DNA from 2 places in the Variovorax sp. efr-133-TYG-130 genome. Region 2 is predicted to be linked to the other one. Evidence: predicted binding sites of a transcription regulator. Region 2 holds the regulator's gene; the other holds the start of a gene.
The links. Region 2 encodes HrcA, which represses chaperone genes, less so after heat shock. Its sites were predicted from a motif close to TTAGCACTCNNNNNNNNNGAGTGCTAA; they were not measured.
Positions count from the first base shown of each region.

Region 1: a site for HrcA is predicted at 8,473-8,499, ahead of QRN67_RS31280 (co-chaperone GroES). Genes of this name have one in related genera too.

Region 1 is NZ_JARVTD010000044.1:59,374-73,606, forward strand. Features, by position in the region: gene QRN67_RS31250 (AraC family transcriptional regulator) at 1-908, shown strand, start outside; gene xylB (xylulokinase) at 942-2,411, shown strand; gene QRN67_RS31260 (arsenic transporter) at 2,569-3,819, shown strand; gene QRN67_RS31265 (MFS transporter) at 3,841-5,187, shown strand; gene QRN67_RS31270 (metallophosphoesterase family protein) at 5,184-6,302, shown strand; gene groL (chaperonin GroEL) at 6,411-8,063, opposite strand; gene QRN67_RS31280 (co-chaperone GroES) at 8,093-8,383, opposite strand; gene QRN67_RS31285 (sigma-70 family RNA polymerase sigma factor) at 8,638-9,147, shown strand; gene QRN67_RS31290 (FecR domain-containing protein) at 9,147-10,172, shown strand; gene QRN67_RS31295 (TonB-dependent siderophore receptor) at 10,303-12,783, shown strand; gene QRN67_RS31300 (hypothetical protein) at 12,784-13,503, shown strand; gene QRN67_RS31305 (sulfite reductase flavoprotein subunit alpha) at 13,517-14,233, shown strand, end outside.
Region 2 is NZ_JARVTD010000018.1:44,250-58,482, forward strand. Features, by position in the region: gene QRN67_RS17940 (DUF262 domain-containing protein) at 1-974, opposite strand, end outside; gene QRN67_RS17945 (helix-turn-helix transcriptional regulator) at 1,652-2,644, shown strand; gene QRN67_RS17950 (hypothetical protein) at 2,778-2,957, shown strand; gene QRN67_RS17955 (HNH endonuclease) at 3,185-4,102, opposite strand; gene QRN67_RS17960 (helix-turn-helix transcriptional regulator) at 4,304-4,696, opposite strand; tRNA gene QRN67_RS17965 (tRNA-Arg) at 5,125-5,201, opposite strand; gene QRN67_RS17970 (hypothetical protein) at 5,417-5,986, opposite strand; gene QRN67_RS17975 (hypothetical protein) at 6,205-6,399, opposite strand; tRNA gene QRN67_RS17980 (tRNA-Ile) at 6,898-6,974, opposite strand; gene hrcA (heat-inducible transcriptional repressor HrcA) at 7,006-8,013, opposite strand; gene QRN67_RS17990 (NAD kinase) at 8,045-8,956, shown strand; gene recN (DNA repair protein RecN) at 8,957-10,639, shown strand; gene rapZ (RNase adapter RapZ) at 10,636-11,514, shown strand; gene mutY (A/G-specific adenine glycosylase) at 11,525-12,571, opposite strand; gene QRN67_RS18010 (dynamin family protein) at 12,561-14,233, opposite strand, start outside.

The DNA of each region.
Region 1 (14,233 bases), on a different contig from region 2:
AGCTGGAACGCGACTTCGCGCGCTCCCCCTCGCTGGGCTACGAGGCGCCCGAAGAAACCGGCCTGGTGCGCTGCCTGGCGCACGGCTTCCCCAGCCCGCTGGTGCGATGGCACTTCCATGAAGACTACGAGCTGCACCTGATCACCGAGACATCGGGCAAGGCCTTCATCGGCGACTGGATCGGGCCGTTCCAGCCCGGGCACCTGGTGCTGTGCGGGCCGCGCCTGCCGCACAACTGGATCTCGCTGGACGTGCCCGAAGGCGGCGCGGCGGGGCGCGACCGGGTGATCCAGTTCCGCCACGAACCCATCGAGAGCGCGGCCGCCGGCATTCCGGAACTGCGCGAGGTGATGCAGCTGCTGGAGCGCGCGCGCCACGGCATCGAGTTCTTCGGCATGTCGCAGCAGGCACAGGCGCACTGGGACCGCATCAAGGCCGCGCGCGGCGTGCGGCGCCTGGGCCTGTTCCTCGACTTCATGGCCGATCTCTCCCAATGCACCGACTATCGGCTGCTGTCGAGCGTGCAGATGCAGGGCGCGCAGGGCGCGGACGGCGACGCGCAGGTCGACCAGATCAACGGCATCGTCAACCGCATCACCAACAACATGGCGGACCCGATCTCGATGTCCGACGTGGCGGCCGAACTGGGCATGAGCGAAAGCCGCTTCAGCCGCTTCTTCAGGCGCTCCACCGGCAACAGCTTCACCGACTTCGTCAACCGCGTGCGCATCAACAGCGCCTGCCACCTGCTGATGCAGACCGACCACTACGTGACCGACATCTGCTACCAGGTGGGTTTCAACAACGTGGCCAACTTCAACCGGCGCTTTCTCGAGATCAAGGGCATGACGCCCAGCGAATTCCGCCGCCAGGCCGACACGCGCTTCGGCGGCGGCATCTCTTCCTAAGCTTGCCACCAAGCACGAAACCAGGGGGTCATCTTGTATCTTGGACTCGACCTCGGCACGTCCGAGCTCAAGGCGCTGCTGCTCGCCGACGATCACCGCATCGTGGGCGTGGCGCGCGCGCCGCTCACGGTCCAGAGGCCGCATCCGCTGTGGTCGGAGCAGGCGCCGGCCCAGTGGTGGCAGGCGCTCGAGCAGGTCATGGCGCAGTTGCGAGAGGCGCACGGCGAGGCGTTGTCGGCGGTGCGCGCCATCGGCCTGTCGGGGCAGATGCACGGCGCCACGCTGCTCGATGCGGCCGGCGAGGTGCTGCGGCCCGCGATCCTGTGGAACGACGGCCGCAGCGGCGCGCAGTGCGAAGCGCTCACGCGCGCCGTCCCGCGGCTCGGCGACATCGCGGGCAACCTCGCGATGCCGGGCTTCACCGCGCCCAAGCTGCTGTGGGTGCGCGAGCATGAGCCCGAACTCTTTGCCCGCGTGGCGCGCGTGCTGCTGCCGAAGGACTGGCTGCGCTTCATGCTCAGCGGCGAGGCGGTCAGCGAGATGTCCGACGCGGCCGGCACGCTGTGGCTCGACGTGGGTGCGCGCGACTGGTCCGACGAACTGCTCGCCGCCACCGGGCTGACGCGCGCGCACATGCCGCGGCTGGTCGAAGGCAGCGAGGTTTCGGCGCTGCTCAAGCCCGAACTCGCGGCGCGCTGGGGCATGCCGGGCGGCGTGAAGATCGCGGGCGGTGCCGGCGACAACGCCGCCAGCGCGGTCGGCATGGGGCTGGTCGAGCCGGGGCAGGGCTTCGTTTCGCTGGGTACTTCAGGCGTGGTGTTCGTGTCGACCGACCGCTTCCTGCCGAACCCGGCGCAGGCGATGCACGCCTTCTGCCATGCGCTGCCGAAGCGCTGGCACCAGATGTCGGTGATGCTCTCCGCCGCGAGCGCGGTGAGCTGGGCCGCGAAGGCTTTCAAGTTTGCCGACGAGGCCGCGCTGCTCGAAGCGGCGGCATTGGTGCCGTCGGCGCAACGCGAGCGGTGCCCGCTGTTCCTGCCGTACCTGTCGGGCGAACGCTCGCCGCACAACAACCCCGATGCCCAGGGCGTGCTCTTCGGGCTCACGCATGCACACGGGCCGGCGGAAATCGCCTACGCCGTGGTCGAGGGCGTGAGCTTCGGCCTGCGCGACGGCCTCGACACCCTGCGGCTGCCCGAGGGCGCGCTGGCCCTGGTCGGTGGCGGCGCGCGCAGCGCCTGGTGGTCGCAGCTGCTGGCCGACATCCTCGAAGTGCCGCTCACGCTTGGCGAAGGCGGTGAAGCCGGCGGTGCGCTGGGCGCGGCGCGACTGGCCTGGCTGGCCGATGGCGGCACGCTGGAGGCGGTGTGCACGCCGCCCGCGGTGCGCCAGCGCTTCGAGCCCCGGACCGCCGGCGCCGAAGGCCATCGCGCGCGGCATGCGCGCTTTCGCGCGCTGTATCTGTCGCTGCGCCATAGCTTCCAATTGCTGAGCGCAGGCTGACTCTTCGGGCCTGCCACATCGATCGCGCACAGCGACTGCGCCAAGGTGCGCCCGCTGGCCGCGCCGCACTGCGACATTGGCCGACAGGACGCGTGCGTCCGGTCGCCCAGACTCCGCCTCGCCTGTCACACAAACAACCCATCGCGAGGCGTTTGCAATGTCGAGTCATCTGTCCCTCTGGAGCCTCACGGCGGCCGTGACGGCCGGCGTGCTGCTTCGCCCCTTCAACTGGCCGGAGGCGGTGTGGGCGGTCACGGGCGGCGTGCTGGCGGTGGCGCTGGGCCTGCTGCCGCTGTCGGACGCGCTCACCGCCGTCGGCAAGGGCACTGACGTCTACCTGTTCCTGATCGGCATGATGCTGCTGTCGGAAACGGCACGCCGCCAAGGCCTGTTCGACTGGGTCGCAAGCCATGCGGTCCGGCAGGCGAAGGGCTCGCGCAGCCGCCTGTTCCTGCTGGTCTATCTGGTCGGCGTGGTGGTCACCGCCTTCCTTTCGAACGACGCCGCCGCGGTGGTGCTCACGCCGGCCGTCTTCGCCGCCGCGCGCCAGGCCCGCGCGCCGGCGTTGCCTTATCTGTTCATCTGCGCCTTCGTCGCCAACGCGGCGAGCTTCGTGCTGCCGATCTCCAACCCCGCCAACCTGGTACTCTACGGCGAGCACATGCCGGCGCTGTGGCCCTGGCTCCTGCACTTCACGCTGCCCTCGGTGCTGGCCATCGCGAGCACCTTCCTGGTGTTGCGCTTCACCCAGCGGCGCGAGCTGGCGGGCGGCTGCGAGGTACCGTCGCGGATGGCGCCGCTGTCGAGCGGAGGGCGCACCGCGCTGGCCGGCCTGATCGCCACCGCCGTGGTGCTGATGGCCGTATCGGCCATGGACTGGTCGCTCGGCCTGCCGACCTGCGTGATGGGCGTGCTCACCGCTGCCGTGGTGCTGCTGCGTGACCGTTCCAGTCCGCTGCCGCTGCTGCGCGAGGTGTCCTGGACGGTGCTGCCGCTGGTGGCGGGCCTGTTCGTGCTGGTCGAGGCGATCTCCAGGACCGGGCTGACCGAGCGTCTGGCGCAGTGGCTCATGGCGGGCGCGCAGCATGGCGAACGCGCCACGGGGGCCATCGCCGGGACGCTGCTGGCCTTCGGCTCGAACCTGGTCAACAACCTGCCGGCCGGCCTGCTGGCCAGCACCATGGTGCAGCAGGCCCACCCGCCCGCGTCCATCGTCGATGCGCTGCTGATCGGTGTCGATCTCGGCCCCAATCTCTCGATCACCGGCTCGCTCGCCACCATCCTCTGGCTCATCGCGATTCGCCGCGAAGGCGAGGACGTGGGCTTCGTGCGCTTCCTGAAGGTCGGCGTGCTCGTGATGCCGCCGGCCCTGTGCCTGGCGCTGGGCGCACGGCTGTTGACGGCTTGAGTTTTTCAAGGAGACCTCACCATGTCCACCTCGACTCTCGCCGCACCCGGCGCACCATCCGGCGCACCGCCCGGCGTCGGCAACCCCGGCAACGATGGCGATGCCGACCGCAAGCGCGCCACGCGCGCGCTGTGCTCGCTCAACTTCTTCATGGCCGACATGCAGGCCGGCATCGGGCCGTTCCTCGGCGTGTTCCTGCAGCAGCGCGGCTGGCAGACCGGCGCCATCGGCTCGGTGATGACCGCCGGCGGCATCGCCGGGATGCTGATGACGGTGCCGGCAGGCGCCTTCATCGACAGCACCACGCGCAAGCGGCTGGTCGTCGTCGTCACCGGCATCTGCACCGTGCTGGCTTCGTTCCTGATCCTGTGGTCGCAGGCCTGGATCGTCGTCACCACCAGCCAGATCGCCACGGCGATCGCCGGTGCGGCCATCGGTCCGGCAGTCGCCGGCATGACGCTGGGCATCGTGCGCCAGCGCGGCTTCAATGCGCAGAACGGCCGCAACCAGGCCTGGAACCACGCCGGCAACATGATCGGCGCCGGCCTGTCGGGCTGGCTCGGCTACAGGTACGGCATGCCGGCCATCTTCTTCCTCGCGGCGGCCTTCGGCGTGTTCGCGATCGCGTCGGTGCTGGCGATTCCCGGGCGTGTGATCGACCATCGCGCAGCGCGCGGCCTGGAAGACGAGGAGGGCGACAGGAAGGACGGCGAACCCGGGCAGGCCCAGGGCTTTCGCACGCTGCTGCACAACCGGCCGATGCTCATCCTGGCCGCCGCGCTGGCCTGCTTCCACCTCGGCAACGGCGCGATGCTGCCGCTCTACGGCCTGGCCGTGGTCGGTGCCGGGAAGGGCGATCCGGCCGCCTTCACGGCGCTCACCGTGGTGGTCGCGCAGGGCGTGATGATCGTCACCGCGCTGATCGCGATGCGCATGGCGGCCGGGCGCGGCTACTGGCTGGTGATGCTGGTCTCCTTCATTGCGCTGCCGGTGCGCGGCCTGCTGGCCGGCAGCTTCATCGAGTCGTGGGGTGTGTGGCCGGTGCAGGCGCTCGACGGCATCGGCGCCGGGCTGCAGAGCGTGGCGGTGCCGGGGCTGGTGGCCTGCCTGCTCAACGGCACCGGCCGCGTCAACGTCGGCCAGGGCGCGGTGATGACGGTGCAGGGCCTGGGCGCGAGCCTTTCGCCAGCCATCGGCGGCTGGCTGGCCCAGCTCTTCGGCTACCAGCTGGCCTTCTACGTGCTGGGCGGCTTCGCGCTGGTCTCGGTGGCGCTGTGGGTCGGCTTCGGCGCGCTGCTGATGCCGGCCTGTGCGGGCGCGGGCGGCGAGGCGGCTCGCGGTGCCGAACGCGGGAGGGCCGGCGCATGACTTCCTCCATCTACTGGCTCCACGTCGGCGACCTGCACATGGACGAGGCCGACGACTGGGCCGCGCTGCCGCGGCTGCGGCAGATCGTGCAGGAGGCCAACGCACATGCCGCCGATGCCGCCTTCGTCTACCTGCCGGGCGACAACGCCAACCACGCCACCGCAGCGCAGTACGCCGCGATCGTGCAGGCGCTGGGCCCGCTGACGCTGCCCTGGCGGGCGATCCCGGGTGATCACGACTTCGAGGGCGGCAGCCTGGCGGCCTACGAGGCTTCCTTCGCGCCGGCGCAGCGGCCGGAGTGCGAAGTCTTCGGCGCTCATCGCTGCATCTTTCTGGATGTGGTGAGCGCGGGCCAGGGCGGCCCCGATTTCCGGCTCAGCGCGCACCACCTGCATCGCGCCACCCGCGAACTCGCGCGGGCGCAGGCCGAGGGGCAGACGCCGCTGGTGTTCATGCACACCTTTCCGGGCGACATGGCGGACGGTGGCGAGGAACTGGCGCGCCTGTTCGCCGATGCCCGGGTCGCGTTCGTCGATACCGGACACACGCACTACAACGAGCTGCTCAACGACGGCTGGGTGGTCTACGGCGCCACGCGGTCCACCGCGCAGATCGAGGAGGACGACGGCCGGGCGGGCTTCTCGCTCGTGTGCGTGCACGACTCGGTGCCGAGCGTGCGGTTCCGCCGCATCGGCCAACCCTGGCCGCACGTGCAGATCGTGAGCCCCTGCGATGTGCGCCTGCTCACCCGCGTGACCGACCCGCGCCAGGTGCCGCGGCCCGGCACGCTGCAGGTCGTGGCACGGCGCATCGGCCACGCCACGGCGCCGATGGAGGTGTTCCTGGACGCGGGCGCACCGTCTCCCATGCAGGACGCGGGCGCCGGCCTCTGGCAGGCCAGCCTGGAGGGTGTCGGTGCCGGCCTGCACCGAGTCGTCGTCGCATGCGGCGAGGCGCGTGACAGCGTCGAGGTGCTGGTCAGGCCGGTGGACGACCTGCCCCGGCGCCACCAGCTGGTCGCGCCGGGCCATGCTTGCCACACCATCGGAGCCTGGGCGCCCGCGGGCATGGACGGCACGCAGCGCGGACCCAACCGCAACGGCGGCGGCTGGTAGGCGGGCGCGCGGCGCCGCGGGCAAAAAAAAGAGCCGGGCATGCCCGGCTCTTGTTGTTGCTCGACGGATCGAGCGGCCTGGCCGGGAAAGTGTTCCCGGCCGTCGGGCTTACATGCCCATGCCGCCCATGCCGCCCATGCCACCCATGTCGGGCATGCCGCCGCCGGCAGGAGCGTCGTCCTTCGGAGCGTCAGCCACCATGGCTTCGGTCGTCAGCAGCAGCGAGGACACCGAAGCGGCGTTCTGCAGTGCGGTGCGGGTGACCTTCGTCGGGTCCAGGATGCCCAGCTCGAGCATGTCGCCGTACGTGTCGTTGGCGGCATTGAAGCCGTAGTTGCCCTTGCCGGCCAGAACCGCGTTCACCACCACCGAGGCTTCGCCGCCGGCGTTGTTCACGATTTCGCGCAGGGGGGCTTCGATGGCCTTCAGCACCAGCTTGATGCCGGCGTCCTGGTCGGCGTTGTCGCCCTTGACGCGGTCGCCCACGGCTTGCTTGGCACGCAGCAGAGCCACGCCGCCACCAGCAACCACGCCTTCTTCCACTGCGGCGCGGGTAGCGTGCAGGGCGTCTTCGACGCGAGCCTTCTTTTCCTTCATTTCGACTTCGGTGGCGGCGCCGACCTTGATCACGGCAACACCGCCGGCCAGCTTGGCCACGCGCTCTTGCAGCTTTTCACGGTCGTAGTCGCTCGTGGCTTCCTCGATCTGCACGCGCACTTGCTTCACGCGGGCTTCGATGTCGGCAGCAGCGCCGGCGCCGTCGATGATGATCGTGTTTTCCTTGCCCACTTCGATGCGCTTGGCTTGGCCCAGGTCGGCCAGCGTCACCTTTTCGAGCGTCAGGCCCACTTCTTCAGCGATGACCTTGCCGCCCGTCAGGATGGCGATGTCTTCCAGCATGGCCTTGCGGCGGTCGCCGAAGCCAGGAGCCTTGACGGCCACGACCTTCAGGATGCCGCGGATCGTGTTCACTACCAGCGTAGCCAGGGCTTCGCCTTCGACTTCTTCGGCAATGATCAGCAGCGGACGGCCGGCCTTGGCGACTTGTTCCAGCGTGGGGAGCAGGTCACGGATGTTGCTGATCTTCTTGTCGAACAGCAGCACGAAGGGGTTGTCGAGCAGCGCCGATTGCTTCTCGGGGTTGTTGATGAAGTAGGGCGACAGGTAGCCGCGGTCGAACTGCATGCCTTCGACGACGTCCAGTTCGCTTTCGAGCGACTTGCCGTCTTCGACGGTGATCACGCCTTCCTTGCCGACCTTGTCCATCGCGTCGGCGATGAGCTTGCCGATGGTTTCGTCGCTGTTGGCCGAGATCGAGCCGACTTGAGCGATTTCCTTCGACGTGGTGGTGGGCTTCGAAGCCTTCTTCAGCTCTTCGACCAGGGCCGTCACGGCCTTGTCGATGCCGCGCTTCAGGTCCATCGGGTTGATGCCTGCGGCCACGTACTTGAAGCCTTCGCGAACGATGGCTTGAGCCAGCACGGTGGCGGTCGTGGTGCCGTCACCAGCGTTGTCGCTGGTCTTGGAGGCCACTTCCTTCACGAGCTGGGCGCCCATGTTCTGCAGCTTGTCCTTGAGTTCGATTTCCTTGGCGACCGACACACCGTCCTTGGTGACGGTGGGGGCGCCGAACGAGCGCTCGAGCACCACGTTGCGGCCCTTGGGGCCCAGGGTGACCTTGACTGCGTTGGCCAGGATGTTCACACCCTCGACCATGCGTGCGCGGGCTTCACCGCCGAAGACTACGTCTTTTGCTGCCATGTTTTATTACTCCGAATGGGATGTTTGAATTACTTCTCGACGACCGCGAACAGGTCGTCTTCCTTCATGACCAGCAGTTCGTCGCCGCCGACCTTGACGGTCTGGCCGCTGTACTTGCCGAACAGGACGCGGTCGCCGACCTTGACGGTCAGTGCGGCCAGCTCGCCCTTGTCGTTGCGCTTGCCCGGGCCCACGGCCAGGACTTCGCCCTGATCGGGCTTCTCGGCGGCTGCGTCGGGGATGACGATGCCGGAGGCGGTCTTGGTTTCGCTGTCAACACGCTTGACGATCACGCGATCGGCCAAAGGACGAAGTTTCATTGCATCTCCTGGATGTATGGATAAGAAACGGGTTTGTGGTCGGGCGCCGGACCGGAGGCCGGCAGCCCATCGACTGGAAGCGAGGGCTGTTAGCACTCGTCAGCAGCGAGTGCTAATCATAAGGGCAATCGATGACGTTTCAAGGGCAGTGTGCGTGCCAGCTGGTTGGAAGGCATCCGGCGAAAGCGTACAATTGAGAACTATTCGTATTAATAACCGAGCGAAGCCATCGCGGCTGCGCGGAGATCCCACCCATGCCGGCCGGCGAGTTCGCGTTAGTTCAGCACGAGGTGCAAACGCTCTACAGCAACCATCACGGATGGCTGCACGCCTGGCTGCGCAAGAAGCTGGGCTGCTCGCACAACGCCGCCGACCTGGCGCACGACACCTTCGTGCGGCTGCTGAGCAGGAGGGAGCCCGTTGCCGCGGCTGAACCGCGCGCCTACCTGGCCACCATCGCGCACGGGCTGGTCGTCGACTTCCACCGGCGCCGGGCACTGGAGCGTGCCTACCTCGACACCCTCGCCGCGCTGCCCGAACCCCAATTGCCGTCGCTCGAAGCGCGGGCCATCGTGCTCGAGGCGCTGGTTGCCATCGACACCATGCTCGACGGCATGAAGCCGGCGGTGCGGCAGGCCTTCATGCTGTCGCAGCTCGACGGACTCACCTATGCGGAAATCGCCGCCCGCCTGGGCGTGACGGTGCGCACGGTCAACAACTACATGTGCAAGGCGCTCGAGCATTGCTACATGCTCGCGCCGTGATGATGAAGTCCGGCTTCGAGCTGACGCCCGACGGCATCGGCGCGCCCTCGCGCAGCGAAGCCGAGGTCCGCAAGGAGGCCATCGCCTGGTACGCCCGGCTGTGCTCCGGCGATGCCTCCGAGGCCGACCGCGAGAACTGGCGCCGTTGGCATCGCGCCCACCCCGACCACCAGCGCGCCTGGCAGCGCTTCGAGGCCATGCAGGCGACGTTCAAGCGCGTGCCGGCGCACGTGGCGGCCTCCACGCTGCGGGCTGCGCATGCCGACCGGCGCCGGGTGCTGCGCGGCATTGCCGTGCTGGCGGGCGGTGGCTCGCTGGCTTACGCGTCGTGGCAGGTGGCCGGCACCGACGGCGGCTGGCGCGCCTGGCTGGCCGACTACCGCACGGGCACCGGCGAGCAGCGTTCCGTCACGCTGGCCGACGGCTCGCTGCTGAAGCTCAACACCCGCACGTCGGTGGATGTGTCCATCGACGCCACCCACAGGCTCGTCACCTTGCGCGAAGGCGAGCTCCTGGCCGAGACGGCAAGGCACCGCGGCCTGCCGGGTGCGGCGCGCATCGACAGCCGCCCCTTCCTGGTCGCGACGCCGCATGGCCGCATCCTCGCGCTGGGTACGCGCTTCACGGTGCGCAGCGACGGCGCGCGCACGGTGGTGAGCGTGCTCGAAGACGCCGTCGAGGTTCGCGCCTCGCACGCGCCCGGCAACGTGGTGCGGCTGGAGGCGGGGCAGCAGGTGGCTTTCACCGGCGACAGCGTCGATGCGCCGCAGCCGGCCGATCCCGCATCGGCCGATTGGGAGCACGGCAGCCTCGTCGTCAACGACTGGCGGCTGGGCGACGTGGTGGCCGAGCTTGCGCGCTACCACCGCGGCCGGCTGGCCTGCGACCCCGCCGTCGCGGACATCCGGGTGTCGGGCGCCTTCCCGGTCATGGATACCGGCAAGGCGCTGGCGGTCATCGTGCGGGCGTTTCCGGTGCGCGTGAGCGGCCTGACGCGCTATTGGGTGTCGCTCGTGCCTGCCTGATTCCGCATGCGGCCATGCGCTTCGGCGCATTTGCATTTTCTTGGCCGCCGCCTTTCATGTTTTTCGATTTCGTTCGGCCTACCCATTGAGAGCCATGAATCCGCAATCAATGCCGAAGGAATTCCGAAGAATGCACGCGCACCCCTCATCACCCAACCCCGTCCGCAAGGCGCTGCTGTGCCTGTTCGCCGCGACGATGGCCCTGCCGATCGCGGCCGTGGCCGCCGACACCGCCGACGGCGCCCGCGCGCAGAACCAGGCGGCCCGCAGCTACCGCATCGACGCCGGCCCGCTGGCCACGGTGCTCGGGCGCTTTGCCGCGGCGTCGGGCGTGGCGCTGTCCTTCGACCCTGCGAGCACGCGGGCGCTGAACTCCGCCGGCCTGCAAGGCAACTACACCGTGCGTGCGGGCTTTGCGGCGCTGCTCTCGGGCACCGGTCTGGAGGCGGTGGAAGGCGGGGCGGGTGAATTCACGCTGCGCAAGAGCGCCGCTGCGCCCGAGGCATCGGCGGGCGAATCTGGCGAGGCCGACGGCACGCTGCCGGCGGTGCGCGTGGTGGCCCGCGCGGCGCCGGCACCCGCCGACGCGGACGACCGCTACCAGCCCACGCCCGACGCCTCCACGTTGCGCACCACCGCGCCGGTGCTGGAGATTCCGCAGGTGGTGAACGTGGTGCCCGCGCAGGTCATCCGCGACCAGCGTCCGCGCAACATCGACGACGCGCTCACCAACGTCAGCGGCATCAACCAGGGCAACACCCTGGCCGGCACGCAGGACACCATCATGAAGCGCGGCTTCGGCGGCAACCGCGATGGCTCGATCATGCACAACGGCATGCCGCTGGTGCAGGGCCGCGGCATGAACGCGGCGGCCGAGAGCGTCGAAGTGCTCAAGGGCCCGTCGTCGCAGCTCTACGGCCTGATGGACCCGGGCGGCGTGATCAACGTGGTGAGCAAGAAGCCGCAACTGCGGCAGCGCACGAGCCTGTCGCTGCTGGGCTCGGGCTACGCGGGCGGGCGCGACGGCGGCGGCGCCACGCTGGACACCACCGGCCCCATCGGCGAGAACGGGCTGGCCTACCGGCTGATCGTCGACCATGTGGACGAGGACTACTGGCGCAACTTCGGCAAGCACCGCGAGACGCTGGTGGCACCGTCGCTGGCCTGGTACGGCGACGACACCCAGGCCGTGCTCTGGTACGAGTACCGCAAGTACGTCACGCCCTTCGACCGCGGCACCGCGCTCGACCCGCGCACCCAGCGCCCGCTGGCGCCGCCCAGGACGCAGCGACTGGACGAGCCCTTCAACGAGATGCGCGGCGAGACGCACCTGGGCCAGCTCTCGGTCGACCACCAGTTCGGCAGCGGCTGGGCCGGCCACCTGAACCTCAGCTACAACCAGGAAACCTACGACGCCAACCAGCTGCGGGTGAACGGCATCAACACCACGCGCGGCACGCTCACGCGCAGCAACGACGCCACCCACGGCGCGCTGAGCACCGACAGCTACGCCACCGCGTATGTCGACGGCACCGTCGAGCTGGGCGGCATGCGCCACGACCTGCAGTTCGGCTGGGACGCCGAGTACCGCAGGATCTACCGCGCCGACCTGCTGCGCCAGGCCACCAGGAGCACCTTCAGCTACCTGTTGCCGGTGTACGGCCTGGAGGCGCCGTCGAGCACCGTGTCGGCGAGCGACAGCGACCAGACCGACAGGCTGCACAACCAGTCCCTGTTCTTCCAGGACTCCATTCACCTGAACGACCGCTGGATCGCGGTGGCCGCGCTGCGCTACCAGGCGTGGTCGCAGCTCGCGGGGCGCGGGCGGCCCTTCAAGGTCAACACCGACACCTACGGCTCCAAGCTGCTGCCGCGCCTGGGGCTGATCTACAAATGGACCGATACCGTGTCGTTCTACGGCAGCTACACCCAGTCGCTCAAGCCGGCTTCGACCATCGCGCCGCTGTCGAGCGGCTACGTGCTCGATGCTTCGGTGAAGCCCGAGGAAGCCAAGTCGTGGGAGCTCGGCGCCAAGTTCGACATGCCCGGCGGCGTGACCGGCACCGTGGCGCTGTTCGACATCCACAAGCGCAACGTGCTGGTCTCGCAGTTCAACGACGTGACCAAGCTCAACGACTGGCGCACCTCGGGCGCGGCCCGTTCCCGCGGCCTCGAAGTGGACGTTGCGGGCCAGCTGAGCAAGAACTGGAGCGCGATCGCGAGCTACGCCTACATCGACGCCAAGACCACGGAAGACCCGCTGTACGCCGGCAACCGGCTCTGGAACGTGGCGCGGCAGACCGCGTCGCTCTCGGCCGTGTACGACTTCGGCCAGGTGTTCGGCGGCGAAGGAAGGCTGCGCATGGGCGCCGGCGCGCACTACGTCGGCAAGCGCGCGGGCGACTCGGCCAACAGCTTCGTGCTGCCGGGCTACACCACGGTCGATGCCTTCGCCACCTACGACACGCGCCTGTATGGCAAGAAGGTCAAGTTCCAGTTGAACGTGAAGAACCTGTTCGACAAGACCTACTACCCGTCGGCAGCGAACACCTATTTCATCTCGATGGGCGATGCGCGCCAAGTCTCGTTCCTCACGACCTTCGAGTTCTAGATGAAGCCGCTCATTCACATCACCCGCCGCGCGGCCGTCGTTCTTCTGATGGCGTGCGGCCTCTCGACGGCAGGCGCAAGCGCCGCCGAGTTGCCGGGGCAGGGCCGCAAGGTCGTGCTGCTGGTGCAGCGCGACGGCCCCAGCCTTCCGGCCGACGAGAAGGTCAAGGCGCACCTCGAGTCGCGCGGCTTTGCCGTGACGCTGCAGGACCAGTCTGCCGCGCCCTCGGTGGCGGCCGGCGCGGACCTCGTCGTGATCTCGTCCACCGTCGCCGCCAAGGACGTGAGCGGCGCCTGGCGCCAACTGCCGGTGCCGCTGCTCACCTGGGAGAACGACCTGCTCGACGACCTGGCCATGACCGGCAAGCGGCATGACACGGACTTCGGCGAAGCCGCCAAGGAGCGCTACCTGTGGCTGGTCAATGCGCCGCATCCCATGTCGGCGGGCTTGCCGGCCGGCGTGACGAACGTCTACGCCAGGCAGGCCGGCATGAGCTGGGGCAAGCCGGGCCTGGGCGCCACCACCATCGCCACGCTGTACGGCCAGCCAGAGAAGGCGGCCATCTTCGGCTACGAGAAGGGCGCCACCATGGACTACGAGTCGCTCGCGCCGGCGCGACGCGTGATGTTCTTCCTCGGCAACGAAACCTTCACCAACCTTTCGCCCGCGGGCCGGATGCTGTTCGACGCGGCCGTCGACTGGACCGCCGGCATCCGCTGAAAACAAAGAATCGATGAAATTCCCCGCGCTGCGCCAGCTCTGGTTCCAGTTGCACTGGCTGATCGGCATCACGGCCGGCACGGTGCTGATCGTCATCGGCCTGAGCGGCGCGGTGCTGTCGTTCCGCGAGGAAATCATCGATGCACTCAACCCGCACGGGCGCCACGTGCCGGCGCAGGCCGTGCCCGTGCTCACGCCGGCGCAGCTGCTCGCGGCGGCAAGGCAGGCGTGGCCCGGGCGCCAGGTCGGCACGCTTGCGCTGTTCGCCGAGCCGGGCGCGGCGGCGCGGGTGATCTTCGCGCCGCCGCCGGGTGAGCGGCGAGGTGAAACCGTCTACCTCGACCCCTACGCGGGCACCGCGCTGCCGCCGCTCGCGGGCGCCGGCTTCTTCGAATGGGTCGAGTCGCTGCATCGCTGGCTGCTGCTGCCGCGCGAACCGGGGCGGGTGGTGGCCGGCGTGCTGGCGATGGGCCTGCTGCTGCTGTCGCTCTCGGGCCTCTATCTGCGATGGCCGCGCCGCCCGCTCGACTGGCGCGCGTGGCTCACTTTCGATCCGGCGCTCAAGGGGCGCTCGTTTCTGTGGGGCCTGCATTCGGTGATGGGCACCTGCGCGCTGCTGATGTACATCGTGTTCACCACCAGCGGGCTGTACTGGGCCTTCGACGCGGTGCGCGACCGTGTCGATGCGATGGCCGGCCATCCCCGCGTGGCCGCGCAGCAGGCGCGCACC
Region 2 (14,233 bases):
TATTCAACAAAAAGATGCTTGATGGGGATGTCGGCAGTCAAACGACTAGCAAGGAAATGCTGCAAGAACAAGTCGCTGCGAGGTCTGAGCAGCCGTCCTTGCTTGACCTCGACCCGCCAAAACGGATCGTCGAATCGCGCCCAGAACCGCTTATAGAGAATTTCCTGCGGCTCTCCGCGACGCGCCGCCCGCAGAAAAATGAAATTGCGAAGCAGGTCTGCAGGCAACAGAGGTTCACCGCGTGCGTTGAGTGTCTCGAAAATGACCTGAGCATCATCCCCTTGCTCAAGGTCGATCTCCACGACTTGCAACGCACCCTTGAGAGCTTGAAAGCATTCGTCAACCCGTTGGGCCAGAGGTACGCCACCTGCCAAAGGCGGCTCTGCCATCGTCCCGACGAAGAACTCATCAAACTGCTCGTAGAAGAAGAAATACGCCTCCACCATGCGCGGACGAGGATCGTATTTCTTTGCATAGGGCCGCTTGCGCAGCGGGTGCCTTTTCAGCATCTCTTCACGAGACCCCGCGCTCACGACATCGGAAAATTGCGCCCTATCCAGTTGCGTCGGCCAGACCTTGAACTTGTCGACCTCAGCATCCGCCATCATCCCCTTGTTGAGGGTAAAGCCGGCGCATTCCTTTGCCATGTCGTCACAACCGTGCTCATAGCAGAAGTCTCGAAATGCCGAGAGAAAAATCTGAAGCGTCGTTAGACGTTGCTGCCCATCAATGACTTGACGCTTGCCAACATGGGTCGCCGGCGTCTGTTTCAAGTCAAGCACCATCGCGCCAAGAAAATGAACCGGTGCGTCTTTGCGGCCATCAAGGTAGTCTGTGAATTTTCGCCCGATGTCTTCCCACAGAGGCTCCCAATGCTTCTCACGTTGCCAGATGTACTGGCGCTGAAACAGCGGGACCTCAAGTTGCATCTTCGTCTCAAATAGCGCGAGCAGCGATACGGCGATTGCTTTCATGTATTTTTTAGTTAATGTTCAGACCAGTTTTTTCTATCGGCACGCGCTATCTCAGCGAGAGATCTTGTCAGTCCCTCTCAAATTAAGGCTTGGGTAAAAATTGGCCAAACGTGCTCGACCTGTGGACGCCACGTACGCCGACCCGTTTCACTTCATGCTCGTCATGCCCTAAGTGATCGCAATGGTGTATGAGATCTCGGCATGGCGGCCTGAGTAACCACCCGTCCAATAGAGTAATCTTTGGTTACCTAAATAACATCCCATATTCGCGGGATTCCTCGCCCGAGCACTCGGCGAAATCATCGTAGTTCGAAAAGGCATTCCAACTTCGGGACACCAGATCAAGAAATTAATACTTTTTTATTCTTTTTTGAGGTTGGCCGTGTCTCGCACGCACCTACCCAAATCAGATACTGGCCTGCTGGGGTGAGCGGCGAGAAAACGCGTGCGGATACAGATCGCAGCGGGCATTTGGGCGACTCAAGATTAACTCCTTTAAATTTCGAGGGTTTTGATGTCCGTATCCGCCTCACTTACAGCGCGCGACAGTCCAGCCTGAAACTTGACTCAATAACTCAAGCACCCAAACCACGCAATCGATCGCAGGCGAGTTGATTGAAAGGTTACTTCGGTGCAGTATTGGCGCGATTTTCGGATCCAATAACGCACCGCCAGACGTGAAGCTTGACACAATGGGCCAATCTGAACGTTTTCATAAAATTCGTCGCCTGCTTCAGTCCAAAGACGTTGTGCCGCGTGCAGTGTTGCTGAGAGAGCTAGGAATCTCATTAGCGACGCTTAAACGCGATCTAGAATATCTGAGATCGCGCATGAACTGCCCTATCATCTGGGATGCTGAGCGGCGCGGATATGCAATCGAACGTGATGCACCGGAAAATCAGCCGATCTACGAGCTGCCAGGCTTGTGGTTCAACGCATCTGAGATATATGCGCTGCTTGCTATGCAGCATCTTCTTCGGGATTTACAGCCTGGCCTGCTTGACCCACACATTGCGCCCCTGCAAGCCCGTTTGCGAACTTTGCTCGGGAAAACCGCTCATGCAGCTGAGTCGGTCGAACGTCGCATTAAGCTCATTCATATCGGTACGCGCAAGGTGGAGTTGAAGCACTTCGAACAAGTGGCGCAGGCCCTGCTGGATCGCAAGCGGCTATCCATCACTTACCTGAATAGAGATCGCCGAGAGACCACCACACGAGAGATATCACCGCTCCAGCTTGTTCACTATCGCGAAAACTGGCTGCTGGACGCGTGGTGTCATTTGCGAGAGGGCATCCGGTCCTTCTCGTTAGACGCGATGCAGGAAGTGACCACGGGCACCACGCCTGCCGTAGACGTCTCGGGCGCCGAGATGGCTCAGCACTTCGAGAGTGGTTACGGTATCTTCGCGGGAGTGGCAACCCAGCGGGCCAGAATCAAGTTCACGCCTGAGCGAGCGCAATGGGTTTCCTTGGAAACCTGGCATTCAAATCAAACGAGCGAGATACTGAGTGATGGTAGCTATGTCCTAGAAGTGCCATATTCAAACGACCAGGAGCTGCTAATGGATCTCCTGCGTCATGGGGCTGATGTTGAGGTGTTGGCGCCGGCGACTCTGCGGGAGAAACTGGCGGCAACTCTGGCGCTCGCTGCTAGTAAATATTTGCAGTAGCCGCTAGGTAGCTCACGCTATGAGCCACCACCAGCGAAACAATAGACCTACGTTGGGGAACCGCGCCGCGGAAGCCCGAGAGGAGTGATTGTGCGAGCCAGTTTCACCCGTTCAATTTGCCGAGGAGCCGCTCATGGCCAAGAATGACCCAGTGGGCGACAACGCTCGAAGAGGCGCGGTGAAGAACCGCTCTCAAGTCCTCAATCCAACAACAAACAACTGGACCAAGCGCAATGGCGACAACGGTCAGTTCATGGATCAAAAGCAAGACGGAGCGCCATTCAAAGGCGTTCGCAAGGAAAAAGGAAAGTAGGCTGAAAAATGTCTTCGTACTACATCAACAAGAATCAGCAAGCCAACGGAGATCATGAAGTTCATGTGACCGGTTGCGCCTATCTCCCCTCAGAAAACAACCGAGTCTATCTCGGAGAATTTTCATCGTGCGGACCAGCCGTGAGCGATGCGAAACGCCGCTGGCCCGGCAACAGGATCAACGGCTGCTACTACTGTTGCCGCCCGTGCCACACGTCATAGGAAATTTCAACATGGCTGGATCTGATCGCGTAACTGGGCGAGTCTCTCGCGCAGTTGCGCGATCGACATGGGCGGATCCTCACGATGCAGCATGGCGTGGCAATTGGGACAGACCGGCTTCAGATGGTTGATTGGGTCGACTTGGTACTCTTCGCGGATGTCGGCGAGCTGAATCTCGTGATGAATATGGATGAAGCCAGTGCCAATCGGCCCGTAGCGCTTCTCGAAGTCCAGATCACAAACCCGACAGACGGCACCGTAGTGCTTAATACACGCGTTGCGAGCCCCGAGGTGACGCTCCCAACGTGTAAGTAGCACCTCCAAGGCGGCGCCCTCGACGTACTCGCCGACCGAGATCTCGTTCTGGAAAAAGGCGCCGGGAGGCCTCTCGATTTCGAGCGAAGTCTCGGGCTCCTGCTCACCCTCCGGCGTGGCAACGCCACCCGCTTGAGTCCCGGTCGGCGATTTCTGCTCGCATTCATCGTCCACCTTGATCTCGCAGGGAGACGAGGTCTTCAAAGACGTCGGTGGCGGCAAGCGTGGCATCGCCTCAGAGTTCGCTCGCCAAGTCGTCAAACTTACGGGGTCAGGACCGTCGGTCATCGACCTCTCAGTTCCTGGAAGGTCGGCAACCTCCACGAACGCACGCAGCATGACTGCAGGCTCGCACCCTTTGAAAAATGCCTGCGCTGTCGTTTCGTTTTCTTTCCAGACAAAGACCGCGACGACGGCGCCGTAGACGCGGACCTGTGAGGCGTTGGACGTCAACAGCAAAAACCTCGCGCCGTGTTCCCCGTCGACGGCGTGCCATTCAGTCGTGTGAGTCGTTACGACACGCCATTTGAAGTCATCATGCACCGCGGCAAAGATGATCCTCGGCTTGGAGGAGGCTCTCGCAACCTTTTTCGCCTTCGCTTTAGTCATTTTATTCGCTTAGAACAGCAGCAGTTCCATTTTGATAGCTCTCGCGCAGTCCCTCTGCCTTGTAGCGGGTGACCTCGTGGGCCAGATGTAACTCGACGAACGATCGCGCCGGGCACCACGGGGGCGGTGCTGTTCAGCGTGAAGGTGGACTGAACGGGGACGCGGCGCGGTGCGGCCGTCCGCGAGTCTTCAATCCGTGGTTTACGAGTTCGCCGCCTCCTGAATACCCAGCGTCTCGCCGGCCAGCCAGATGTAGAGATCAATGCGTTCGGACTCGTTCATCTTCTTGTGCCGGGCGGCCACTTCCTCAAACTTGACCAGTACCTCGCCCACGGTGGGATGCACATTCTTCGACAGGTACGTCGGGATCTCGACCCACTTGGGCCCGGCGCCGGTGGCCAGCCATCGCGGGTGGACCCGGAAATAATCGGCAATGATGAACAGGTGAGTCGATTCGATGCCTTTGTTTCGATCCGAAAGCCAGTTGGTGATCGCCGCACGGGTCACCCCGCAGCAGCGGGCGAGGTCGGCCTGCCATCCGCGGCCGATGTCCGTCGTGAATTCCTTCAGGCGCTCGGTGAACGTACTGCTCATCGCGGGCACCCCACCTGCGTCACGGCACTGAGGCTTCTGTCCGGATGACTGTCGGCCGGGCCTTCGCAGACGCCATCGCAAAACACACGGCCTGCTGGTGACGACGCTTACCTAATCAACCTCAAGTTCCATAGCATCGAAGGAGCCACGCGGCGGGAGCGAGCGCCTGGCCGCTTCTTTCTTCCTGTATTGGCAGCGCTTCAGAACATGCCCCCAAACCAGAGTTAGCTGCCCCCATTCGTGCCCCTCAATGCCTCCGGCTCTGAACGGATCAAGCTGGACAAAAATGGATTGCCGAGCAGCGACTCTCCGAGAGAGAATGAAAAAAGCCGGACACCTTTGGATGTGTCCGGCTTCATAGCTGGTCCCGCCGCCAGGAATCGAACCTGTACCCGAGAATGACTGAGGAATGCATCCCCTAAAGAGACTGGTGCGGCTGGCAGGAATTGAACCCACGACCCCTTGGTTCGTAGCCAAGTACTCTATCCAACTGAGCTACAGCCGCGCAGCCTTCAATTATAGCCTGCGCTGAGGCCTGCGCTGAGGCCTGCGCTGAGGCCTGCGCTGAGGCCTGCCCTGGCGTCCTCACGCCGGCGTGCCTGCCACAGAAGTCACGAATCAAACAATCTGAACGCGAACGCATTGGCAACTAGGTATTCCCAGGCAGCCTCCACGCCGGCTTGCAGCCACGCCGAGCATGTATTGACTTGCTGCTTCGTTCTAGACGCTCAAGGATTGGCGTAGACGCCACGTGGCAATGAACTCGCGGCTGCCATTGACCGCGCGTGAGTAAAGCCAAGATGGAGTCAATTTCTCATGCGGCATTTTCCAAATGGGTTTGTGCGCGTGCACGCGCTCGTTGCCGATGAAGATGTACTCGTCACATGCTTCGATGAGTGATGCTTCATCGACGCCGGTCACGCTGCCTCCGGCATGCGGTTGTGCTGGGTCAAAACGATGCGTGACCCAGCACGCAATGACGACGTTGGGTCGATACTTTCTCACGGCAGCGTCCGCATCCAGCGTCTCTACGTTTTTGCCGTAGGGGACCGTCGGTTGACCAATTTGTCCATAGTCGGCCCTGAGTTCCGGATCCTCTTGCTGGCGGTTATCGGTGGCAGGAATAGCCAGTGCCTCGGCAAGGATCCCGTGTCCAGAGCCGATCTCGATGGCGATCCTGCCGTCGATGCGGGATCGCAGGAACTCACAGAGCTCGTCGGTTGGAAAGCTATAGATGCCTTGGCGCACGCCAAACATCAGCCGTTCTTGGGCAGTTGTCTCTTCGAACATGCAAGCAGGAGTGATACGGAGGCGCCCATCGACATCAAGTAGGTGACTCGAGATGTCCCGTACCTTTGCTGGGTCGATGGCAAAAGCGTCCGTGTGGCGATTTCTAACCGCGGTGACAAGCCCATCTTCACCAGGAAAGATGCACCCAGCCGCTTCACTATCGCGGCTTCGCTGGCCCATACTCAAAATCCTGGCATTCGACCTCGCCACGGCAGAACTCAGCGGAAATCCGGGTTCAATAGATCAATGCCAGCGCCCTTGCATTTGATCCACGGCTCGGATGGATGTTCACAGCCATTCCAGGCCGCGAGCGCGGCTTGAGCGTCCGCTCGATGCTCGTAGCAATATCGGCGCTGATAGCCGAGATCATCGATCCCGACAACCACGGCAGTGGTGTAGTTGAACTGCTTCACCGCACACACTTGGTCTTAGAGCACGCAAATGCCTGAATACCCGCTGGCTAAAAGCACCTCCGCAAGCCTGACAACAGCGACGGTCTTGCGTGACAGATGAGGGTGAGACTGGTTTGCAGAAGCGGTGGGGGCATATCACCCCATTGTGATGGGTCTCAGCCAAGGTCTCCTGTGCCACGAAAGATTTGCCGCGCGCTTACGAAGAATCGAAGTCAGATAGGGCGTGCTGCCGGCGCCCCACGCATTGGCACGCACTGCGCCGCCTGAACACAGCATTCCGCCTCGCCACGAAAGTTGCCAGCGAATTCGAGGTCTGCGCTCACCTCTCCAGCTCGCGGCCGATCCAAAATCCGCCCGCCCTGCACAGACGCAGGGCACATTCCCCAAAATTGCGATGCCCCTGTAATCAAAATTCTGGCAACGATCTGGCAACGGCGAAATTTGAAATCTCGTTGCTATAAAATATATAGCAAACAATCGTTATGCGAAAAGGGTAGTTGGTAGGCCGTGATGGGCTTGAACCATCGACCAACGGATTATGAGTCCGCTGCTCTAACCAACTGAGCTAACGGCCCACGCGCCACGATTCTATTCGCGCCGCGGCGCCTATTTGCGGTGGCTCAGCGCATTGCTCACCAGACGCGACGTGATATCGACGATCTGGATCATGCGTTCATAGGGCATGCGGGTCGGCCCGATCACGCCCAGCGTGCCCACGACCTGCCCGTCGACCTCGTAGTTGGCGCTGACGATGGACAGTTCCTCGAACGGCACCACCTTGCTTTCGCCGCCGATGAAGATGCGCACGCCCTCGGCCTTGCTCGACACGTCGAGCAGCCGCATCAGCTGCGCCTTCTGCTCGAAAAGCTCGAAGGCGCGGCGAAGCTGCCCCATGTCGCTGGAAAAGTCGGTCACCGAGAGCAGGTTGCGCTCGCCGGAGATCACCACGTCGTCTTCCTGCGCCTCGGTGAGCACCTCGGAGCTGACCTTCACGGCGGCCTGCATCAGCGCCGCGATCTCGCCGCGCAGCTTCTCGACTTCGGATTGCAGGCGATCGCGCACCTGCTCGATCGTCAGGCCCGCGTAGTTCGCGTTGATGTAGTTGGACGCCTCGACCAGCTGCGACTGCGAATAGTCGGCCTCCGGAAAGATCACCCGGTTCTGCACGTCGCCGTCGGGCGACACGATGATCACAAGCAGGCGCCGGTCCGACAGCCGCAGGAACTCGATCTGCTTGAACACCGAAGCGCGGCGCGGCGCCATCACCACGCCCACGAACTGCGACAGGTTCGACAGCAGGTGCGCCGCGTTGGCGATCACCTTCTGCGGCTGGTCGGGCGCCAGCGCCGGCGGGCTCATCTGCTCGCGCTGGGCGGTGAGCATGGTGTCGACGAACAGGCGGTAGCCGCGATGCGTCGGGATGCGGCCTGCCGAGGTGTGCGGGCTGGCGATCAGCCCCAGTTCCTCGAGGTCCGCCATGACGTTGCGGATGGTCGCGGGCGACAGGTCCAGCCCGGACGAACGCGAGAGCGTGCGGGAGCCGACGGGTTGCCCGTCGGCGATGTAGCGCTCGACGAGCGTCTTGAGCAGCAACTTGGCACGGTCGTCCAGCATTGCAAGATTTTAGTGTTGTAATTTGTGAGATATGACCTCTCGCTTCCGTCACGTCGCCCTCATAGGCAAATACCAGGCTTCCGGCGCCCGCGCGCAGGCGGACGCGCGCGACGGCGTGATGGAAGGCATTGGCGCCTTCCTCGAATCCCAGGGGTGCAAGGTGTTCGTCGAGCGCTCGACCTGCGAGGACGACGCCGACGACGCGCCCGCCCATCCGCGCTACGAGGCCCTGTCGGTCGAGGAAATCGGCCAGCGCTGCGACCTCGGCCTGGTGGTCGGCGGCGACGGCACCATGCTCGGCATCGGCCGGCAGCTCGCCAGCTACGGCATTCCGCTGATCGGCATCAACCGTGGCCGGCTCGGCTTCATCACAGACATTCCGCTCGACAACTACCAGGCCACGCTGATCCCGATGCTGGCCGGCGAATACGAGGAAGACCACCGCAGCCTGATGCACGCGCGGGTCATGCGCGACGGCGCCTCGGTGTTCGACGCGCTGGCCATGAACGACGTGGTCGTCAATCGCGGCGCCACCTCCGGCATGGTGGAGCTGCGCGTGTCGGTCGGCCGGCATTTCGTGGCCAACCAGCGCGCCGACGGCCTGATCATCGCGACGCCCACGGGCTCGACCGCCTACGCGCTGTCGGCCGGCGGGCCGCTGCTGCACCCGGCGGTGCCGGGCTGGGTGCTGGTGCCGATCGCGCCGCACACGCTGTCGAACCGCCCGGTGCTGCTGCCCGATGCCGACGAGATCGTCATCGAGCTGGTGGGCGGGCGCGACGCCAGCGCCAATTTCGACATGCAGTCGCTCGCCTCGCTGGCGATCGGCGACCGCGTGGTGGTGCGCCGCTCCGACTTCCGCGTGCGCTTCCTGCATCCGCGCGGCTGGAGCTATTTCGACACGCTGCGCAAGAAACTTCATTGGAACGAGGGAGGCTCCTGAATGGCGCTGCGACGCATCGCACTGCGCGACTTCGTGATCGTGCGATCACTCGAACTCGACCTGTCCGGCGGCTTCACGGTATTGACCGGTGAAACCGGCGCGGGCAAATCCATCCTGATCGACGCGCTGCAGCTGGCGCTGGGCAACCGCGCCGACGCCGGCGCGGTGCGCGAAGGCGCCGAACGGCTCGACGTGAGCGCCGAATTCGATGCAGATCCGGCCCTGGCCTCCTGGCTCGACGAAGGCGGCTTCGAAGCCGGCGACGCGCTGCTGCTGCGCCGCACCGTCGACCTGCAGGGCCGCAGCCGCGGCTGGATCAACGGCAGCCCGGCCACGGCCACGCAGCTGCGCGAACTCGGCGACCGCCTGCTCGACATCCACGGCCAGCACGCCTGGCAGAGCCTGACCCGGCCCGATGCGGTGCGCGGCCTGCTCGACGCCTATGCGGGCGTGCGCAGCGACGCGCTCGACGCCGCCTGGCATGGCTGGCGGCAGACGCTCTCCGCGCTCGAACATGCGCGCTCGGCGCAAGACTCGCTGCAGCGCGAGCGCGAGCGGCTGCAGTGGCAGATTTCCGAGGTCGCCAAGCTCGCGCCCGGCGTCGACGAATGGGAAGAACTGTCGACCAACCACTCGCGCATTTCCAACGCGCAGGCGCTGATCGACGCGGCGCAGGGCGCCAGCCAGGCGCTGGAAGACGAAGACAACGGCGCGCTCTCCGCGCTCTCGCGCGCGGCCACGCTGCTGAAGAACTGCGAGCACATCGAGCCGGAGTTCCGCAACCTCGGCGAAGTGCTGGCCTCCTGCGTGGCGCAGGCCTCCGACGCGGCCCACTCGCTGCACGGCTACCTTCGCGACGCCGAAGCCGATCCGCAAAGCCTGGCCGAACTGGACGAGCGCATGGGCCTGTGGATGTCGCTCGCGCGCCGCTACAAACGCACGCCGGCCGACCTGCCGGCCTTGCTGGCCGGCTGGCAGGCCGAGCTGCAGGCGCTCGATGCGCAAAGCGATCTCGACGGCCTGGAACGCGCCGAGCAGAGCGCACAGCAGGCCTACATGAAGGAAGCCAGGGCGCTCGGCAAGTCGCGCAAGCAGGCGGCACCGCGGCTCGCGCAGGCCGTCACCGAGGCGATGCAGGGCCTGGGCATGCAGGGCGGGCGCTTCGAAGTCGATCTGCAGCCGCTGGCGCAGCCCGGCCGCGCCGGCCTGGAAGAAGTGGCGTTCCTCGTGGCCGGCCACACCGGCAGCACGCCGCGCGCCATCGGCAAGGTGGCATCGGGCGGCGAGCTTTCGCGCATCGCGCTGGCCATTGCCGTAACGACCAGCCAGCTCGGCACCGCGCAGACGCTGATCTTCGACGAAGTGGATGCCGGCGTCGGCGGTGCCGTCGCCGAGACGGTCGGGCGCCTCATGAAGCAGCTCGGCCGCGACCGCCAGGTGCTCGCCGTCACCCATCTGCCGCAAGTGGCGGCCTGCGCGGACCACCATCTGGTGGTGGCCAAGCGCCAGACCGCGGCGGCCGGCAAGGAAGGCCCGCGCACCGAGAGCGGCGTGTCGCGCCTGGACGAAGACAACCGCGCCAGGGAAATCGCCCGCATGCTGGGCGGCGAGAAGGTTTCGCAGACTTCGCTCGCGCACGCCCGCGAGATGCTGGGCCACAAGACTTCCGCGGCCACGCCATGAACCTCGACCTGGTCCTCATCACGGGCATGTCGGGCTCCGGCAAATCGGTGGCCCTGCATGCGCTGGAAGACGCCGGCTACTACTGCGTCGACAACCTGCCGCCCGAGCTGCTGACGGCGTTCATCGCCCTGCAGCACGAACAGCAGACGCCGCGCGTGGCCATTGCCATGGACGTGCGCAGCGGCGTCTCGCTGCCCATCGTTCCGCAGCAGCTCGATGCGCTGCGGCGCGACGGCGGGATCTCGCTGCGTTCGCTGTTCCTCGACGCCACCACCGACGCGCTGCTGCGCCGCTATTCGGAAACCCGCCGCCGCCATCCGCTTTCGCGCCAGGAAGGCCGCACCGACGTGCCCGAGCAGCATCGCGTGCTGATGCAGGCCATCGAGCTGGAACGCGAACTGCTGGCCGACCTGCGCGATGGTGCCGACGTGATCGACACCAGCCTGATCCGGCCCGCGCAGCTGCAGAGCTACATCAAGTCGCTGATCTCGGCGCCGCAGAGCGCGCTGACGCTGGTGTTCGAGTCGTTCGCCTTCAAGCGCGGCGTGCCGCTGGATGCCGACTATGTGTTCGACGTGCGCATGCTGCCGAACCCGCACTACGTGCCCGCGCTGCGCCCGCTCACGGGACGCGACGAACCGGTGATCGAATGGCTGCGCGAGCACGACGACGTGGCGCGCATGTACGACGACATCGAGCAGTTCCTGTCGCACTGGCTGGATGCGCTGGCGCGCGACCACCGCAGCTACGTGACGGTGGCCATCGGCTGCACCGGCGGGCAGCACCGGTCGGTGTTCCTGGTGGAGCAGCTCGCGCGTTCGTTCGGCGCCCGCTGGGGTGCGCTCAAGCGGCACCGCGAACTCGACGCGAACTGACCACCGGCTCCTATCGGGCCTCGCTGCTTTCCAGCAGCTTGCGCACCGGGGCCGGCAGGCCCAGCCGGCTCCACTCCTGCGCGTCGACCCAGCGCGCGCCTTCGCCGATCGGCTGGGCGCCTTCGAGCAGCACCGGGTGCAGGTGCAGGTCCTTGTGGGTCAGCACGTGCACGAAGGCCGGCATGTCTTGCGTGCCGCGTTGCGCGGCGGGCGGCAGCGCTGCGAGCAGATTGTCTCGGCTGTCGAATACGGGCAGGCAGTGCAGCCCCGCCCATATGCCCTTCGCCGGCCGTTTCTCCAGCCACACGCGGCCCTGCGCATCGCGCGCCAGCAGCAGCCAGAGCGACTGGGCGCTGCGCTTGAGCTTGCGGGTCTTGACGGGGTAGCGCTCGGGCGCGCCCTCGCGCAGGCCCACGCAGCGCTGGTCGACCGGGCAGATCATGCAGCTGGGCTTGCGCGGCAGGCAGACCGTGGCGCCCAGGTCCATGAGCCCCTGCGTGTAGTGGGCGATGGCCTCGCGCTGTTCGGCGGGGGGCAGCAGCTGCGTCGCTAGATCCCACAGCGCGCGCTCCTGCGCAGACGACGACATGTCGCCGCCGAAGCCGAGCACCCGCGTCAGAACGCGCTTCACGTTGCCGTCGAGGATCGCCACGCGCTCGCCGAAGCAGAAGGCGGCAATGGCCGCGGCGGTGGAGCGGCCGATGCCGGGCAGGGTCACGAGTTCCTGCGCCGTGCGCGGGAATTCGCCGCCGAAGCGCGCGACGACGTCCTGCGCGCAGCGGTGCATGTTGCGCGCGCGGCTGTAGTAGCCCAGGCCGCTCCAGAGGCCGAACACCTCGTCTTCGGTTCCGGCGGCCAGCGCCTTCACGTCTGGAAAGCGCTCGAGGAATCGCGCGAAGTAGCCGAGCACCGTCGACACCTGCGTCTGCTGGAGCATCACCTCCGACAGCCAGACGCGGTAGGGGTCGCGGGTGTTCTGCCACGGCAGCTGGCTGCGGCCGTGGCTGCGCTGCCAGGCCACGATCTGCGCGGCGAAGTCGGGGGATTCAGGCAGCACGCAGTTCGCCGGCGACAGCCGCAGACTGCGGCTTTGCCTGCTGGGTGATGAGCGTGGTGAATTCGCGCAGCCGCAGATGAAGCTCGGCCAGGTTGCTTTCTTGCGCGGCGAGCTCCATCAGCCGCTCGTCGAGGTTGCCCGCCGCGCTCTGGATGCGCTCGATGGCCTCGATGCGCTTGCTGAAGTTGCGCCGGCGCTCCTTGAGCTGCGCATCGATCTGCGCGCTCGCGCCCTTGCTCCAGCGCTCGACCTCGGTCATGGCGGCTTCATTCACCAGCCGCAGCCGGCTGGCCAGCGCGCGCACGAGCTTGTCGCAGAAATCGGCCTGCGCGAGCTTCAGCAGGTTACCCACGCCGAGGTAGTGGATGTGGCTGCGCTCGATCTGGCTGAGCTCCTGCTCGAAGCCCGTAAGGTCGGGCTCCGCCGGCGCCTGCAGCGTGAAGCCCTGCTCGGCATTGAGCTGGCGGAAGGTGGCGTGCAGCATCGACTGGATCTCCGCCGTGGTCGCCTGCACTTCGCGCAGGTTGTTGCGCAGCGAGTCGAAGGTCTCCGCGTACACCTTGCGCACGCTGAGCTTCACGCCGGGGCGCTTGAGCGCGGCCGACAGCCGCACCATGTCGGCCTTGAGCGCGGTACGGCCGAGCACGGCATACACCTCGCGCAGCAGCTTGCCCTGCACCGAGCGCAGCGCCAGGATGCGCGTGTTGCTGCCCTCGAACTCGGCGTGCTCCTGGTCGATGCGCGCGCGCATGTGGCGGATCACCGAGACATTCTTGCCGCGCAGCCCCTGCAGCTCGAGCGCCTGCTCGGACAGGTCGCGCTGGCGCACCTTCAGGATGCGTTCGGCCTCGACGCGCAGCGCGCTCATGCCGGCATCGACGGCCAGCCGCAGCATGGTCTCGCGCTTGCCGAGCACGCCTTCGCCCAGCAGCGCTTCGAGCGCGGGCAGGCGGCTGGCGTCGAGCAAGGGCACATCGCGCTGTATCTTGGCCTGCAGGCCCTTCTGCGCGGACACCGGCAGCACTTGCGCCAGCGGCACCTCGAGCAGGCGGGCCGCGCTTTCGCGCTGGCGCTCGATCTGCTGCGCGATCTGCGCGGGCGTGCTCAGCGTGTCCCACATGGTGTCGATCTTGTTGAGCACCACGAAGCGCGTGTTGTTGCCTTCGTCTTCGGTGATCAGGTGCTCGCGCCAGATGGAGAGGTCGGAGCGCGTCACGCCGGTCTCGGCGCCCAGGATGAAGACGACCGCGTGCGCCTGCGGGATCAGGCTCACGGTGAGTTCGGGTTCGGCGCCGATCGCATTCAGGCCGGGGGTGTCGAGAATCACCAGCCCCTGCTCCAGCAGCGGGTGCGGCATGTTGAGCACCGCATGGCGCCAGCGCGGAATTTCGACGCGGCCTTCGGCGTCCTGCACCGGGTTGTCGTCGGGCGTCTCGTCGTCCCAGAAACCCAGCGTGCGCGCTTCGTCCTTGGCGACCCAGCGCACCTCGGCCACCTTGCTCATGGCCTGTGCCAGCTGCTCGGCATTGGCTACGTCGATGGCGATCTCGGTCCAGCGCGTGGGCTTTTCGCGCCAGTGCGCGAGCGAGTGCGGCTCCAGGCGGGTCTCGATGGGCAGCAGCCGCAGCTTGGGCGCAAGCGCGGGGTCGTAGCCCAGCTCGG